DNA from 4 places in the Cellulosimicrobium sp. So1_17 genome. Region 4 is predicted to be linked to each of the others. Evidence: riboswitches for the same ligand, from Rfam matches in the RefSeq annotation. Region 4 holds a riboswitch; each other region holds the start of a gene.
The links. A riboswitch is a leader RNA that binds a small molecule or an ion and turns the genes downstream of it on or off. The one in region 4 is predicted to bind thiamine pyrophosphate.
Positions count from the first base shown of each region.

Region 1: linked by a shared signal. The riboswitch ahead of thiD (bifunctional hydroxymethylpyrimidine kinase/phosphomethylpyrimidine kinase) and the one ahead of thiO (glycine oxidase ThiO) in region 4 are both predicted to bind thiamine pyrophosphate.
Region 2: linked by a shared signal. The riboswitch ahead of ACZCLJ_RS03845 (ECF transporter S component) and the one ahead of thiO (glycine oxidase ThiO) in region 4 are both predicted to bind thiamine pyrophosphate.
Region 3: linked by a shared signal. The riboswitch ahead of ACZCLJ_RS15700 (thiamine ABC transporter substrate-binding protein) and the one ahead of thiO (glycine oxidase ThiO) in region 4 are both predicted to bind thiamine pyrophosphate.

Region 1 is NZ_CM143702.1:1,018,565-1,022,767, forward strand. It holds gene ACZCLJ_RS04560 (quinone oxidoreductase family protein) at 1-566, shown strand, start outside; gene ACZCLJ_RS04565 (hypothetical protein) at 563-841, shown strand; gene thiD (bifunctional hydroxymethylpyrimidine kinase/phosphomethylpyrimidine kinase) at 808-1,779, opposite strand; TPP riboswitch at 1,772-1,869, opposite strand; gene ACZCLJ_RS04575 (YceI family protein) at 1,915-2,583, opposite strand; gene ACZCLJ_RS04580 (SDR family oxidoreductase) at 2,772-3,662, opposite strand; gene pheT (phenylalanine--tRNA ligase subunit beta) at 3,659-4,203, opposite strand, start outside.
Region 2 is NZ_CM143702.1:858,392-862,594, reverse strand. It holds gene ACZCLJ_RS03850 (ABC transporter ATP-binding protein) at 1-1,298, opposite strand, end outside; gene ACZCLJ_RS03845 (ECF transporter S component) at 1,291-1,926, opposite strand; TPP riboswitch at 2,033-2,154, opposite strand; gene ACZCLJ_RS03840 (Rv2578c family radical SAM protein) at 2,294-3,952, shown strand; gene ACZCLJ_RS03835 (DUF1330 domain-containing protein) at 3,960-4,203, opposite strand, start outside.
Region 3 is NZ_CM143702.1:3,566,699-3,570,901, forward strand. It holds gene ACZCLJ_RS15685 (hypothetical protein) at 1-29, shown strand, start outside; gene ACZCLJ_RS15690 (hypothetical protein) at 1-1,393, opposite strand, end outside; gene ACZCLJ_RS15695 (DUF4235 domain-containing protein) at 1,454-1,720, opposite strand; TPP riboswitch at 1,832-1,935, shown strand; gene ACZCLJ_RS15700 (thiamine ABC transporter substrate-binding protein) at 2,003-3,091, shown strand; gene ACZCLJ_RS15705 (ABC transporter permease) at 3,088-4,203, shown strand, end outside.
Region 4 is NZ_CM143702.1:1,715,822-1,720,024, reverse strand. It holds gene ACZCLJ_RS07615 (thiazole synthase) at 1-30, opposite strand, end outside; gene thiS (sulfur carrier protein ThiS) at 42-278, opposite strand; gene thiO (glycine oxidase ThiO) at 283-1,629, opposite strand; TPP riboswitch at 1,619-1,721, opposite strand; gene thiE (thiamine phosphate synthase) at 1,766-2,446, shown strand; gene guaA (glutamine-hydrolyzing GMP synthase) at 2,489-4,102, shown strand; gene ACZCLJ_RS07590 (glycosyltransferase family 4 protein) at 4,128-4,203, opposite strand, start outside.

The DNA of each region.
Region 1 (4,203 bases), 700 kb from region 4:
GGCTGCTGCTCACCCAGATGGTCGTCGCGCGGGGCGGGCACGTGATCTCGACGGTCTCGACGCCGGCGAAGGCCGAGCTGTCGCGCGGCGCGGGCGCCGAGCACGTGATCGAGTACACGGCGCTGGGTGACCTGTCGCACGACCTCCCGGAGATCGTGCGCGGGCTCACCGGCGGCGACGGCGTCGCCGCCGTGTACGACTCGGTCGGCAAGGACACGTTCGACGCGTCGCTCGCGTCGCTGCACCGCCGGGGGACGCTCGTGCTGTTCGGCGGCTCGTCCGGTCAGGTGCCGCCGTTCGACCCGCAGCGCCTCAACGCGGCCGGGTCGGTCTTCCTCACGCGCCCCAAGCTCGGCGACCACACGGCGACGCGGACCGAGCTCGTCGAGCGGGCGACCGAGGTGCTCGGCTCCGTCGCGGGCGGCACCCTCCACGCGCGCGTCGGTGCCACCTTCCCGCTGGCCGAGGCCGCCGAGGCGCACCGTGCGCTCGAGGGGCGTGCCACCACCGGCAAGGTGCTGCTCGTGCCCGACGCCGCGGCGTCGGGCTCCGGACGCGAGGCATGAGCTGGGACTGGGTCCCGGCCCGACCCGGGGAGGAGGACGGGTCCGACGGCGGCCCCTCTCCCGCGCTCCGGCGGACCGCGACGGTGCTCGCCGTCCTGCTCACGGGCGTCCTCGTCGTCTACTACCTGACGATCGGCGTCCGGCAGGGCGAGGACCGATGCGTCGCCGAGCGGCCGGACGGGGTCGCCGCGAGCCAGGTCGACTCGCGGTGGCGGTGGTGGCCGCCCGGCACGGAGTGCGTCTACCCCACCGGGACCGAGGTCGCACGCGCCTGAGACCCGGCGCCGCCCGCATCGTGCTCGTCGACGGGCTCGACGACCGGCTCCTCGACCGGCGACGTCACGTGCAGGTGGTCGACCGGCCCGCGGCCGGTCCCGACCTGCAGCGCCGCCCCCGCGCGCAGCGCGCCGGTGAGCCACTCCTTGGCGTCGCGCGCCGCCTCCGGCCAGCCCGCGCGCTGCGGGCGCAGCGCCGCGAGGGCCGCCGAGAGCGAGCACCCGGTGCCGTGCGTGTGCGGCGTGTCCACGCGCCCCGCGTCGAACGTCGTCACGCGACCCGCGCCGCCTTCGGTCGAGCCGGGCTCCACGAGAGCGTCGGGTGACGTCGCGCCGGTGAGGTGGCCGCCCTTCAGCAGGACCGCCGTCCCGCTCGCCGCGGCGAACGCGCGCGCCTGGACGAGCGCCTCGTCCCACGTCGCCGCGACGGGCGTCCCGGCGAGGACGGCGAGCTCGGGCAGGTTCGGGGTCACGACGTCGGCGCGCGTCGCGAGGTCACGCACGCCCTGCTCGGCGCCGGCGTCGAGGAGCCGGTGGCCGGAGGTCGCGACCATGACGGGGTCGAGCACGACGTACGGCGCGACGCCTCCGCGGTCACGGCGCGACGCACCGAGGACGTCGAGCCACGCACCGATCTCGCGCGCGTTCGCGGCGTCCGCCACCATCCCGATCTTCACCGCGTCGATCTCGACGTCGTCGGAGACCGCGTCGAGCTGCTCGCGCAGGAACGCCGCCCCGGGGACGTGCACGGAACGGACGCCGTGCGTGTTCTGCGCGACGAGCGCGGTCGTGACGGCCATCCCGTACGCGCCGTGCGCGCAGAAGGCCTTGAGGTCCGCCTGGATGCCGGCACCGCCGGTCGGGTCCGTCCCGGCGACCGACAGGACGCGCGGACGCGAGGGTCGCGGTGCAGGAGAGGTCGTGGGGGCGAGCGTCATCGCCGGACATCCCTTCGCTAGTACGAGCTAGATCAGGTTCGACGGGTGTGATCTCAGCCCCGGTGTCCCGGGGCACCCCGTGTCGGTCCGCTCATGCTAGCGGTGCGGTGCGCCGTCGCGGCGCGCCGCCCGTCCTCACTCCTGGTGGATCGCCTCTCCGGCGATCTCGAGCGAGACCTTCTTGCCGACGAGGAGGCCGCCGGTCTCGAGCAGCACGTTCCACACGAGCCCGTAGTCCTCGCGGTCGAACTCCCCCGTGGCGTGGAAGCCGAAGATGTCGCGGCCGTAGGGGTCACGGCGAGCGCCGCCGTAGCGCATCCTCAGGTCGATCGGGTGGGTGACGTCGCGGATGGTCAGCAGTCCGCTCACGACGAAGTGTCCGGCCTCGGCGGGCGCTGTGCGCTCCGCGGCCACGGTCGCGCGCTCCGGCGAGCGGTTGCGCAGCCGCGCCCAGGCGAGGATCGCGTCGTCCTGGCTCCCCTGCCACCGGACGCCGGTGCTGCGGAACTCGAGCGTCGGATACGTCTCGACGTCGAGGAAGTCGGCGCTGTGGAGGTGGACGTCCCGGTCGGCGTGGTGCGTGGTGAGGCTCGCCGACTCGATCGTCGCCGTCACCGTGGAGGCCAGCGGGTCCTGTCCCACGAGGATCGTCGCGCTCGCCCGCGTGAACTCGCCCCGCACCGGCGAGACCATCATGTGCTGCCCCGCGAAACCCACCCGCTTGTGCGCCTCGTCGAGCACGTACGTGCCCGCGTCGGGAACGGTCATGCCGTTCCACTGGCGGACCGGTCGTGTCGTGGTCATCCGTCGCCCTCCGGGGTGCTGTGGTCGAACCGCGACCGCGCCGTCCGCTCGGTCCTGGTCAGGTGTCCAGGAGAGCATCGCCGATTGTTAGGTGAACATTCAACTAATCGGCGGGTGACCTTGCGTACAAATGCCGCGAGGCGCGCCCTTCCCGAGCGGGGAAGGACGCGCCTCGTGACGCAGGCCGGTCAGCGGCGGGGCAGCTCGCCGGGCATCGGGTCGTCGTCGCCCCAGCGCGTCACCCGCAGCCGGCGACCGTCCGGGCCGGGCACCGCACGCCCGCCGCGGGCGGCGTCGTCGAGCGCGGCCCGCAGCGAGTCCGGCGAGTCGTGCGTGACACGGACGAAGGAACCCGAGAACGCGTCGAGGCCGCCCCCGGCGATCGCGACGACCATCTCGACCGTGCGCTGGACCGGCGTCCACTCCGTGCGCCCCCGGTGCATGACCATCGAACCCGTCATGTCGGTCTGCACCACACCGGGCGCGACCTCGAACGTGCGGAGCCCTCGGTCGTAGCCCGAGCGGTGCAGGTTCGCGCCGAGGCGCAGGAGCGCCGTCTTGCTCGCGTTGTACGCGCTCGCGCCGACCATGTCGTGCGACCCCGCGCCGCTGTTGAGGTCGACGACGCGGCCCCCGCCCCGAGCGAGCATGCCCGGGACGACGGCGCGCGCGAGCAGGAACGGCCCGCGGACGTTGGTCTCGAGGATCGCCCACCACTCGTCGGGGTCCGCCTCCCACAGCGGCACCTCGGCGTCGACGCGTCCGGCGTTGTTGACCAGCAGGTCGATGCCGCCGATCTCCCCCTCCGCCGCGGCGACGGCCGCGGACACCGCCTCGACGTCGGTGACGTCGGCCGTCACGACGACGGCGTGCCCGGCGCCCCCGGCCGTGATCTCGTCGGCCACGTCGCGGAGCCGCGCGGCGTCCCGAGCGAGCAGCGCGACGTCGAGCCCCGCAGCGGCGAGACCGACGGCGATCGCGCGGCCGATGCCGCGCGACGCCCCGGTGACCAGCGCCGTCCGTGCAGGCGCGACGGGCTCACCCGCCACGCCCGCGTCCACGGGGGTGCCGGTGCTCATGCCCGGAGCTCCGCCCCGACGCGCTCGCGCGCCGCCTCGACGGCTCCCGCCCGCACGCGCGCGACGTCGTCGGCCGTGAGCGTCCGGTCGGCGGCCCGCAGACGGAGCGAGAACGCGAGCGACTTGCGGCCCGCGCCGACCTGCTCCCCGGTGAAGACGTCGAAGAGGGTCAGGTCCTCGAGGAGCTCGCCCGCACCGTCGGCCACCGCGGAGCGCAGCGCCTCGGCCGTGACGTCGGCGGCGACGACGAACGCGAGGTCCTCCTTCGCGGCAGGGAACGTGGAGACGGGCGCCGCGACGAGCGGTTCAGCGCTCGACCCGGCGAGCAGCGCCGAGAGGTCCACCTCGAACGCGACCGACCGCGCGGGCAGCCCGAGGTTCTCGAGCACCTTCGGGTGCAGCTCGCCCGCGTGCCCGACGAGGGTCCCGTCGGCGAGCTCGATCCGCGCGCAGCGGCCCGGGTGCCAGGGCGCGCGGGCCGTGTCGGCGCTCACCACGACCTCGGCACCGACGTGCTCCGCGACGAGCCGGGTGGCGTCGA
Region 2 (4,203 bases), 860 kb from region 4:
TCGGCGAGGTGGGTGAGCCCGTACGCCGCGAGCGTCCGCGCGACGCGCTCGTCGAGGTCCGCGACGCCCGCGAGGCGCGGCGACCACGCGACCTCGTCGCGCACGGTCCGTGCGAGGAGCTGGTGCTCGGGGTCCTGGAAGACCATCGCGACGGGCGCCGGCCCCGCCACGGTGAGCGTGCCCGACCTCGGTTCCAGCCCGGCGAGCCCGCGCAGCAGCGTGGACTTCCCGCTCCCGTTGGGTCCGACGACGGCGAGCACCTCGCCGACACACAGGTCGAGGTCGACGTCGCGCACGACCGGTGCGCCGGACCGTGTCACCGTGAACGCGCGCGCACGGAGCGCCACGGGGGGTGCCGGCGTGCCTGCCGTGGCAGGCAGGGCCCGCCCGGCCCGCGCCGGACGGTCGGCGGACGGGCCGGTGCGCGAGGAGGAGGCGAGGTCGACGAGCCACGCGTCGGTGCGGTCGGAGCCGAGAGGCCCGGGGGCCCCTGCGGCCTCGAGCAGGACGTCGAGAGGGAGCCAGCAGCCGAGCTCGAGGAGCCGCTGCGCGTGCTCGCGCAGGACGGCGCGGGTGGAGCCGTGCGCGACGACGCGCCCGCCGTCGTCGAGCACGAGCGTGGCGTCGGGCAGGTCGCCGAGCTCGTCGAGGCGGTGCTCGACCACGACGAGCGCCCGCCGCCCCGGGCCGTCGGCGAGCCGGGCGACGAGGGCACCCACCTCGCGCGCGCCCTGCGGGTCGAGGAGCGCGGTGGGTTCGTCGAGGACGAGCAGCGCGGGGTCGGTGACGAGCGCGGCGGCGAGCGCGACGCGCTGCGCCTCGCCGCCGGAGAGCGCGTGCGTCGACCGCGCGCGCAGGTGCGTCGCCCCCGCCGTGGCGAGGGCGTGCGCGGTCCGGTCGTCGACCGTGGCCGGGTCGGCGGCGCGGTTCTCGAGCGCGAAGCGCAGCTCGTCCTCGACGCCGCCGAGGCACAGCTGGTCGCCGGGGCTCTGCTGCACCAGGCCGATCTCCGCGGCGAGGCGTGCCACAGGGATCTCCCGGGGGTCGTGGCCGGCGACCTGCACGTCGCCGGTCACGTGCCCGGGCAGCGTGTGCGGGACGACCCCGGTGAGAACGCGCAGGAGCGTCGACTTGCCGCACCCGGACGGTCCGACGACGAGCAGCCCGGTCCCCTCCGCGACCTCGAGGCTCACCGCGTCGAGCACGGGGACGGCGTCGTGGCCGACGCTGACGGACAGGCGCCGCGTCCGCACGGCCGCGGTCCCGGGCGCGGCGGGGGCGGGCGCGACCTCAGCCACGGCGCGCCCCGATGGCGAACGCGTCGAGGGCGCCGGTGCGCGCGAGCGCGTCGCCGAGCAGGCGTGCCGCGATCCCGCACAGCAGCACGCACGACACGACCTGGACGCCGAGCCGGAGCATCGCGTAGTCCTGGCCGAGCCAGCCGAACCGGACCGCGTTGAACGCGTACGTGACGAGGGCCGCGCTCACGCCGGAGGCGACGAAGACCCACCATCCGTAGCGGCGGTAGCGCGTGAGGGCGAAGGGCAGCTCGGCTCCCACCCCCTGCACGAGCCCGACGAGCAGCAGGAGCGGTCCGGCGGGCGAGGCGAGGAACACGACCTCGACGAGCGCGGCGAGCGTCTCCGTGAGGATCCCGACGCCCGGCTTGCGCACGATGTACGTCGCGAGCGGTCCGACGACGATCCAGGCGCCGGCGAGCACGTTCGCGGCGAGGTCGGCGAGCGGTCCCATCGCGAGCTGGAGCGGCGCCCAGAGCTGGACGAGCGCCCAGTACACGAAGCCGAACACGACGCCCAGGACCGCGACGAGAACGGTCTCGTGGAGCGTCAGGCCGCGAGGTCGCCGGGACGCTCCTGGCCGGGGTGTGACGGGTCGTGCGACGGGTCGGGCGGTGGGCTCGGTCATGCGGGTCCCTTCGTCGGGCCGCGACGGGTGCACGACGGCGCGTCCCGCACCCGCGCGCGCACGTGCCCCGGGTGCGCGGTCGCGCGGGCGCGTGCAGGCGCAGGGGACGGTGACGTCGGCCCTGCTCCCTTCGCTGGTACGAACCAGATCAGGTTCCACGGGTCTGCCGGTGGGACACGGATGTCCGGCCGGCACTCTCAGCGCTCGTGCGCTCCCCGGGGGCGTTCGTGCCGACCCTAGGGGCAGACGCGGCTCGGGACAATCCCCCGTCTCGGGGAGCGGGCGCGTCGGCCTCCGCCTCGCCGGCCGCCCGCCTCGTCAGCACGCCACCTTGACACCGGCGTCGAACACCTGTTCGAATCATGGCGTGAGGTGGGACGGACAGGCGATCGGCGTCGACGACGGGGCGCTCCCGGGGCTGGAGCGCGCCGGTCTCGTGCGCAGCGTCCGCACGCCCGAGTTCGCCGGGATCACGTTCCACGAGGTCACCGCCAAGAGCGCGCTGTCCAAGGTGCCCGCGATGTCGCGCATGCCGTTCCGCTGGACGGTCAACCCGTACCGCGGCTGCAGCCACGCCTGCTCGTACTGCCTGAGCCCGCAGACCCCGGTGCTCCTGGCCGACGGCACGCACCGGCCCGTCGGCGAGCTGCGGGTGGGCGACGAGATCGTCGGTACCGAGGCGCACGGCGCCTACCGCCGGTACGTCCGCACGCGCGTGCTCGACCGCTGGACCATGCGCAAGCGTGCCTATCGCGTGACGCTGGCCGACGGGACGCGTCTGGTCGCCAGCGGCGACCACCGGTTCCTCACCGAACGGGGGTGGCGACACGTCGTGGGGGGCGACGGGCGTCGCGCCCACCTCGCGCTGGGCGACGTGCTCGTCGGGCCGGGACGTCACGCGCTGCGCGACCTCGCGGCCGCGCCGGACGGCTCCGCGCCGGTCCTCGGTCGCGACGTCACCGGCGGCGAGGGTCTGCGGGTCGAGGCGCTCGAGGCCCTCGGCGGCGCAGGCGACGAGGTCGAGCTGGTCGACATCACGACCGGGACACGCGACTTCGTCGCCGACGGGGTCGTGAGCCACAACTGCTTCGCGCGTCCGACGCACCAGTACCTCGACCTCGACGCGGGCGAGGACTTCGACCGCGAGGTCGTCGTGAAGGTCAACGTCGACGACGTGCTGCGCGCCGAGCTCGCGAAGCGGTCCTGGGTGCACGAACCCGTGGCGCTCGGCACGAACACCGATCCCTACCAGCGCGCCGAGGGTCGCTACCGGCTCATGCCCGGCATCATCAGGGCGCTCGCGGACTCCGGCACGCCGCTGTCCATCCTCACCAAGGGGACGCTGCTGCGCCGCGACCTGCCGCTGCTCGTCGACGCGGCGTCGCGCGTCGAGGTCGGGATCGGGGTGTCGCTCGCGCTCCTCGACCCCGGTCTGCAGGCGTCGGTCGAGCCCGGCACACCCAGTCCTCGCGCGCGCCTGGACCTGATCCGCGCGGTCCGCGACGCGGGCCTGCCGTGCGGCGTCATGGTCGCACCCGTGCTGCCCTGGCTGACCGACTCCACGCGCGCGCTCACCGACCTCCTCGACGCGGTCAAGGACGCGGGCGCCACCGGCGTGACCGTGCTGCCGCTGCACCTCAAGCCCGGGGCGCGCGAGTGGTTCATGGCGTGGCTCGCGCGCGAGCATCCGCGCCTCGTCCCGGGGTACGAGCGGGTCTACGAGCGCGGCACGTACGCGTCGAAGGCCTACCGGTCCTGGCTGTGGGACCGCGTGCGCCCGATGCTCGAGACCCGGGGCTTCGCCGTCTCGGGCCACCGCGGCCCGTCGGGCGTCGAGGGTCGCTACCGACGCGGTGAGCTCGGCGGCCTCGGAGCGGCCGAGCCGCCCGTCGACGGCGCGTACCCCCGTGGCAGCCTCGCCCGCGACACCACCGCGGCGCCGACCGCCGGAGCGCTCGCGGGCATGCCGGTCGACGGCGGCGCGCTCGACCTCGCGGGCGGCGGCGTGGAGCAGGTGCTGTTCTGAGGCTCGCTCAGGCGGTGCTCGCCGGCACCGGAGCGACACGCACGATCTCCGTGCGGGCCACGACGCGGTCGCGCACCTCGGCCAGCGCGACACGCGCCGGGTCCGCCATGTACTCGGCGAGCGCCGCGTCGTCGGGCATCTCGATGACCTGCACCTCGCAGGGCGCGGTCGGGTCCTGGCCGGGCAGCGCGCGCACGCGCTGCACCACGCGACCGCCGTGAACCGGCACGAGCGCGAGGACCTCGTCCTCG
Region 3 (4,203 bases), 1.9 Mb from region 4:
CCTTGCCGGTCACCGCCGGGTCCGGCTGACGCTCGCGCGAGAGCCGCGCCGCGCGTCGCGTGCGCAGCGCCGACGGCAGTCCCAGGTTGGCGAGCAGCGCGTCGGCCGCGGCGGCGAGCAGAACGGTCGTGAGCACCTGCACGACGACCGTCGCGACGGTCTCGAGCGGGCCGATCACCGCGCGCCACGCGACGATGCCGGGCTGGCCGAGCACCGCCTGGGCCGCCGTGAAGACGGTCTGCTCGGCGAGCGTGAGCAGCGCGAACGCGACGCAGAACAGCAGGACCGCGCTCCAGCGGCTGCGCCACAGCATGCCGAGGGCGCCGACGAGGCCGCCGAACCGCCGACCCGGGTCGAGCATGAAGCCCCAGGCCGCCTGGGCACGCTTCTCGCCGAGCGTGCGGTTGACCCGGTCGACGACACGCGTCGCGCGTCCGTCGGTGCCGTCCTGCGCCGCGCGCGTCCGCGCGGGGTCGACGACGTCGACCGCCTCGACCCCGTAGACGATCGTGCCGAGCGTGAGCCACGCGAGCGGCACCACGAGCCCGGTGACGATCCCCGCGAGCAGGAGCGACGTCGTCGGACCGACGGCCGCGACCAGCGGCTCCAGGAGGTCCACGCGTGCGACGACGCCGTCCCACCACGTCGTCACCTCGACGACGACGACGCGCGACGTCCACCACTCGCGGACGCTCCCGACGACCGCCGTCACGGTGAAGGCGCCGACGACGATCCAGACGACCTCGCAGTACCCGGCGACGATGCGCACGGCGGCCGTGCGGGCGCTGCGTCGGGCCTCCCCGCCCGCCTCGACGACGCCCCGCTCCAGGCGCTTCGCGAGGCGCTCGAGGAGGGTACGGGCGAGCAGCGCGCCGGCCACGAGGAGCACGACGGTGAGCCCGAAGCCCTCGGGGATCGGGTCGGCGGTCTCGATCCCCGCACCGGCGGCGAACGCGTGGTCGAGCGCGGCGGAGTCGACGTACGCCTGCCAGTCGGACGACAGACCGCCGTAGAACTCGTAGATGACGAGGTACGGGACGAGCACCGACGCGATCGACCCGAGGAGAGCGCGCACCTCGATCCGGTCGCGGTCGTCCCGCGGCTCGCGGCGCAGGACGTGCAGCATGACGACGATCCCGACGACCGTCGCGAGCGGCGAGAAACACAGCACGAGCAGCCCGAGCTCACCCGACGACGGCGCGACCGTGAGCGCCGCCTGCAGCGCGAGCTCGTGGGCCACCTGGGCGAGCACCGCCACCGCGACGAGCGCGGGCCAGTGGCGCACGAGGAGGCGTCCGGCGTCGACGAGGACGCGCGAGCCCGCGCGCAGCACGGACGGCGCGGCGCCGGCGTCGGGCGCGGGCGTCGAGGTCATCGGGACGGGGTCCGTCACGCGCGCCAGGGTACCGGGGCTGCGCGCCGGGGCCCGACCTGGCTCACGACGAGCCGAGGACTACGACAGGAAGCGCGTGACGACGCGCTTGGCCTCCTTGCCGGCGAACCGGCGGGCGAGGACGCCGACACCCGCGGCGACGGCCGCGAACGTCACGGCGGAGACGATGCCGACCTCCTCGTCGTCGAGGTCCTTCGGCGCGTCGTGCCCCGTGACCTTCGCCCACACGAGCGTGACGAGCTTCTGCGCCGCCCAGCCGGCCGCGAACGTCAGCGCGACGGTCCCCACCTTGACGGCGAGGGTGGCCTTCTCCTCGGTGTCTGCCACGGGTGCTCCTCCATCGGGTCGGCGGTCCCGGCGGGGCCGGGTGTGCTGCGCACCACCGTAGTCCCTGGCCTGCGTCGACGCCGTGCGGCAGCCACCGCGGTGTACGCTCGCCGGGAACGACAGGGGAGCTCCCCGGGAGCTGAGAGTGCGGACCACCGCAGACCCTCGAACCTGATCCGGTTAGCACCGGTGGAGGAAGTCGGGAATCTCGATCACCCGTCCGCGTCGGCCGTCGCGCCGACGCTGGCGGATGGACCCCTCCTGAACGTCCGGGGAGGACACATGCAGCACACCACCCGTCGTCGGGCAGCGCGGCCCGGCCGTCACGTCACGACGGCGTCCCTCGCCGCGGTCACGCTCCTCGCCGCTGCCGCGTGCAGCGGGGGCGACGACACGGCCGGGGGCGACGGCGCGTCGTCGGGCACCGTCACGCTCGTCACGCACGACTCCTTCGCGGTGAGCGACGACGTGCTCGCCGCGTTCGAGGAGGAGAGCGGGCTGACCGTCGAGCAGGTCGCCCCCGGCGACGGTGGCGCGCTCGTCAACCAGCTCGTGCTCACCAAGGGCTCGCCGCTCGGCGACGTCGTGTTCGGGATCGACAACTCGTTCGCGACCCGCGCGATCGACGAGGGCGTGCTCGACCCGTACACGCCCGCCGACCTCCCGGCGTCCGCAGAGCCGTACGCCGTCGGCGACGGCGAGCTGACGCCCGTCGACGTCGGCGACGTGTGCATCAACGTCGACCACGCGTGGTTCACCGAGGCCGGGGTGCCGGAGCCCGAGACGCTCGAGGACCTGGCGGAGCCCGCGTACCGGGACCTGCTCGTCGTGACCAACCCCGCGACGTCGTCGCCCGGGCTCGCGTTCCTCCTCGCGACCGTCGGCGCGTTCGGCGAGGACGGCTGGGAGCAGTACTGGGCCGACCTGCGCGAGAACGGCGTCAAGGTCGTCGACGGCTGGTCCGACGCCTACTCCGTCGACTTCTCCGGCGGCGAGGGCGCGGGCGACCGCCCGCTCGTGCTGTCGTACTCGACCTCGCCCGCGTTCACGGTCTCCGAGGACGGGACGTCGTCGTCGACGGGCGCGCTGCTCGACACGTGCTTCCGCCAGGTCGAGTACACGGGCGTCCTCGCCGGGGCCGAGAACCCCGAGGGCGCCCAGCAGCTCGTCGACTTCCTCGTGAGCGAGGCGTTCCAGGCCGACGTCCCGGGCCAGATGTACATGTACCCCGTCGACGACACCGTCGCGCTGCCCGCCGAGTGGGAGCAGTTCGCCCCGCTCGCCGACGAGCCGTTCGAGGTCGCGCCCGAGGACATCGACGCGCACCGCGACGAGTGGATCAAGGCGTGGACGGCGACGGTCGTCGACTGACCACGCCGGTGCTCGGCCGTGGGTGGTCCCGTGCTCGGCGCGGGCTGCTGTGGGGGGTCGCGGCGGCGGTGCCGCTGGTGTTCCTCGGGGTGTTCTTCGCGTGGCCGGTCGTGGCGCTCGTCGCGCGGGGGTTCGTCGGGCCGGAGGGCGGGCTCGACCTGTCGGGGTTCGCCGAGGTGTTCTCCGACCCGCGGACGTGGCGGATCGTCCGGCTCACGCTGTGGCAGGCCGTGCTCGGGACGACGTTCTCGCTGCTCCTCGGCGTGCCCGGCGCGCACGTGCTGTACCGGTGCCGGTTCCGCGGGCGGCGCGTGCTGCGCGCGCTCGTCACCGTGCCGTTCGTCCTGCCCACGGTCGTCGTGGGCGTCGCGTTCCGCACGCTCCTCGTCGAGGGTGGGCCGCTCGGGTTCCTGCGGCTCGACGGGACGTTCGCGGCGATCGTCGTGGCGCTCGTGTTCTTCAACTACTCCGTCGTCGTGCGCACGGTCGGCGGGCTGTGGGAGCACCTCGACCCGCGCGCGGAGCAGGCGGCGCGCGCGCTCGGCGCGACGCCGTGGCGCGCGTTCCGCACGGTGACCCTGCCCGCGCTCGCCCCGGCGATCGCGAGCGCCGCGTCGATCGTCTTCCTCTTCTGCGCGACGGCGTTCGGCGTCGTCCTCGTCCTCGGCGGCATCCGCTACGGGACGATCGAGACCGAGATCTGGATCCAGACGACGCAGTTCCTCGACCTGCGCACCGCCGCCGTCCTGTCGGTCGTGCAGCTCGTCGTGGTCGTGGCGGCGCTCGCGGTCGCGAACCGCACGCGCGCGAAGCGTGAGCGGGCGTTGACGCTCACCGCCGCGTCGAGCGCTGCGCACCCGCTGCGGCTGTGGCAGCGCGGGTCGGGCGGTCCGGCGAGCGGCCGGCCCGGCGGTGACCTCCTGCCCGCCGCGCTGACCGCCGTCGTGGTCGTGGTGCTGGTCGGGCTGCCGCTCGCGACGCTCGTCGTGCGGTCGCTGCGCGTGCCGGGCGGCGGCTGGGGTCTCGACAACTACGCGAACCTCGGCACGACGGGCGGGCGCAACGCGCTGTCCGTCACCGTGTGGGAGGCGGCGGGCAACTCGCTGCGCACC
Region 4 (4,203 bases):
GGCCGTGCGCGTGGTCTCGGTGGCAGGCATGCGCAGCTCCTTCAGCCGCCCTGGACGGCGGTGACGATCTCGACGCGGTCGCCAGGCGCGACCACGGTGCTGGACCACGCGCCGCGCGGCACGACGGCGTCGTTGATCGCGACGGCGACGCCCTGCGGCGACCCGTTGGTCACGTACGCCGGGACGAGTGCGGCGACGAGGTCCTCGACGCCTGTGGTCGCGTCGAGCGCGTACTGCTCGCCGTTGACGAGCGCGGTCGGTGCGGTGGTCTGGGGCACGGGGTCATCTCCGGGTCGAAGGGACGGTCATCTGCGGGTCGCGGCAGTCGGTGGTGCCGCCGGCGCCACCGACCGGGTGGTCGGTGAAGCGGTCGGGACGGGCCGCGGCGAGGGCCGTGGCGTCGTCGGCGGCGAGCGGCTCACCCGTGAGGCCCGCGACGACGGCCTCCGCCGTGAGCGGCGCGAGCAGGACGCCGTTGCGGCCGTGGCCCGCGGCGACGTGCAGCCCCGGGACGTGCGTGGCGCCGACGAGCGGCAGGTTGTCCGGCGTGGCGGGTCGTGCGCGGGGCGTGACGTCGACGAGCGCCGCCTCGTCGATCCCCGGCAGCAGCGCGCGAGCGTCCCGCAGCAGGGCGAAGACGCCGCCCGCGGTCGCGCGACGGTCGTCCGGGTTCTCCTCGGTCGTCGCTCCGACCACGACCTCGCGGTGCCCGGCGCACGGGCCGTCGCGGACCGGGTCCCGCGGGACGACGTACACCGGGCGTCCCTGCACGACGCCGCGCACGACGTGCTCGAGCGCGAGCTCCGGCCCTGCGTCGAGCCGCAGCGTCTGGCCCTTCACGGGGCGTGTCGGCACGCGGACCTCGGGGACGTCGGCGAGCAGCGCGCCGGTCTGCCAGCCCGCCGCGAGCACCACGGCACCGGCGCGGTGGAGGTGCCCCGCGTCGTCGTGCACGCCGACCGCGCGACCGGACGGGTCCCGCGCGACTCTCGTCGCGGACCGTGGCACGACGACGGCGCCCGCCCCGGTCCGCGACGCCGTCAGGAGCGCCGCGTGCGTCGCGCGCGGGTCGACGGCGTGGTCGTGCGGTGCCCACGCGGCGCCCGCCACGCGCGGCCCGAGGTGCGGCTCGCGACGTCGCGCGTCGGCGAGCGTGAGCGCGTGCGAGTCGAGGCCGTGCGCGGCGTGCAGGGCGAGCACGCGGCGCACGAGGGCGAGGTCGTCGGAGTCGTACGCGACGGTGAGCGTCCCGGCCGTGCGCAGCCCGACGTCCGCGCCGGTCGCGTGCTCGAGGTCGGCGGCGAACCCGGGCCAGGCGCGCGCTGCCGCCAGGTGGAGCGCGAGGGCCTCGTCCTCGCCGAAGTCGGCCTCCGTGACGGGCGCGAGCATCCCCGCCGCGGCGTGCGTCGCGCCGTCGCCGGGCGAGGGGTCGAGCACCGTGACGGTCAGACCGGCGCGCGCCGCGCGCCACGCCACGGCGAGCCCCACGATCCCGCCGCCCACCACGACGACGTCGCGCGCGCCGTCGGGCACGGGGGCGTCCACGGGCAGGGCCGGGCGCGCGGAGGTGGGTGCGGACGTCGCCGTGGCCGCGGACCGGACCGCGTTCGGGACGGCAGGGGGGTGCATGTGCGCTCCCTTCGCTGGCATGACCCAGATCAGGTTCGACGGTCGGCTCCTACGCCCTCTCAGCCCCGTGCGGGGCTCCCGTGCTCTCGGCCACAGTACCGGCCGCGGCGACGCACCCGCCCCTACACTCCGACGGATGAGCACCGAGACCTCCGTCACGTGGGGCACCGACGCCCGTGCCCGCCTCGCCGCCGCAAGGCTGTACCTGTGCACCGACGCCCGCGAGGAGCGCGGCGACCTCGAGGACCTCCTGCAGGCGGCGCTCGCGGGCGGGGTCGACGTCGTCCAGCTCCGCGACAAGACGCTCGACGTCGCGCGCGAGCTCGAGCTCCAGGAGCTCGTGGCGCGGGTGGCGGGGGAGCACGGCGCGCTGTGGGCGGTCAACGACCGGGCCGACGTCGCCGGGCTGACGGGTGCGCCCGTCGTGCACATGGGCCAGCGCGACCTGCCGGTCGGGGCAGTCCGTTCCCTGCTCGGCCCCGCCCCGGTGATCGGCCGCTCGACCCACTCGACCGAGCAGGCCGCCGCCGCGGAGGCCGACCCCGACGTCGACTACTTCTGCGTCGGCCCGCTGTGGGCTACGCCGACGAAGCCCGGGCGGGCCGCCGTCGGGCTGGACCTGCTGCGCGACGTCGCCGCGTCCGCCCCGACGACGCCGTGGTTCGCGATCGGCGGGATCGACGCCGGGCGTCTCGACGCGGTGCTCGACGCCGGTGCGACGCGGATCGTGGTCGTCCGGGCGATCACGGAGGCTGCGGACCCCGAGACCGCGGCGCGGGCGCTGCGCGAGCGTCTCGAGGAGCGCGCGGGCGTCTGACGCGGTGCCGGACGGGCGCCGCGCGGCGACTATCCTGGACCGGTGACGTCTCCCGCCACCACCCCTGACACCCCCACCACGGCGCAGGTCGCCTCGACCCCGCGCCCCGTGCTCGTCGTCGACTTCGGCGCCCAGTACGCGCAGCTCATCGCGCGCCGCGTGCGCGAGGCCAAGGTGTACTCCGAGATCGTGCCGCACACCTTCACGGTCGAGCAGATGCTCGCGAAGGACCCGGCCGCGATCATCCTGTCCGGGGGGCCCTCGTCGGTCTACGCGGCAGGCGCGCCGTTCGTGGACCCGGCGCTGTTCGAGGCCGGCGTCCCGGTCATGGGCATCTGCTACGGCTTCCAGGCGATGGCCGCGGCGCTCGGCGGCGACGTCGCGCAGACCGGGCAGCGCGAGTACGGCGGCACCGAGGTCGAGGTCTGCTCGGCCGGCGTGCTGCTCGCCGAGACGCCCGAGAACCAGACCACGTGGATGAGCCACGGTGACGCCGTGCACCGCGCGCCCGAGGGCTTCGAGGTCCTCGCGACGTCGTCGGGCTCACCCGTCGCCGCGTTCGAGGACCGCGAGCGGCGCCTGTTCGGCGTCCAGTGGCACCCCGAGGTCAAGCACTCCGCGCACGGCCAGACCGTGCTCGAGCACTTCCTGTACGACGGCGCGGGTCTCGCCCCCGAGTGGACGCCCGGCAACGTCATCGCGGACCAGGTGGCGGCGATCCGCGCGCAGGTCGGCGAGGCGCGCGTGATCTGCGGCCTGTCCGGCGGCGTCGACTCGTCCGTCGCGGCGGCGCTCGTGCAGAGGGCCGTCGGTGACCAGCTCACGTGCGTGTTCGTCGACCACGGCCTGCTGCGCGCGGGCGAGGCCGAGCAGGTCGAGCGCGACTTCGTCGCGTCGACGGGCGTCAACCTCGTCGTCGTCGACGCCAAGCAGCGCTTCCTCACCGCGCTCGCGGGCCACAGCGACCCCGAGACCAAGCGCAAGATCATCGGCCGCGAGTTCATCCGGGTGTTCGAGGACGCTGCGCGCGACGTCGTCGCCGACGCCGGCGCGCACGGCGAAGAGGTCAAGTTCCTCGTCCAGGGCACGCTCTACCCCGACGTCGTCGAGTCCGGCGGCGGCGAGGGCGCGGCGAACATCAAGAGCCACCACAACGTCGGCGGCCTGCCCGACGACCTGCAGTTCTCGCTCGTCGAGCCGCTGCGCACGCTGTTCAAGGACGAGGTCCGCGCCGTGGGGCTCGAGCTCGGCGTGCCCGAGGAGATCGTCTGGCGCCAGCCGTTCCCCGGTCCCGGGCTCGGCATCCGCATCGTCGGCGAGGTCACGGCCGAGCGTCTCGAGACCTTGCGCGCCGCCGACAAGATCGCGCGCGAGGAGCTCACGAGGGCCGGCCTCGACCGCGAGATCTGGCAGTGCCCCGTCGTGCTGCTCGCGGACGTGCGGTCGGTCGGCGTCCAGGGCGACGGCCGCACCTACGGCCACCCGATCGTCCTGCGCCCCGTGTCGTCCGAGGACGCCATGACGGCGGACTGGACGCGTCTGCCCTACGACGTGCTGTCGGTGATCTCCACGCGCATCACGAACGAGGTGAACGAGGTCAACCGGGTCGTGCTCGACGTCACGAGCAAGCCGCCGGGCACCATCGAGTGGGAGTGATCCCGGCGGCGTCCAGCCGTTCGGCCTACGCCCGTGCCGCGATCCTCGCGGCGCGGGCGTAGGCGTTCTCGACGTCGGCGAGGACGCGGGGCCAGCCCGCT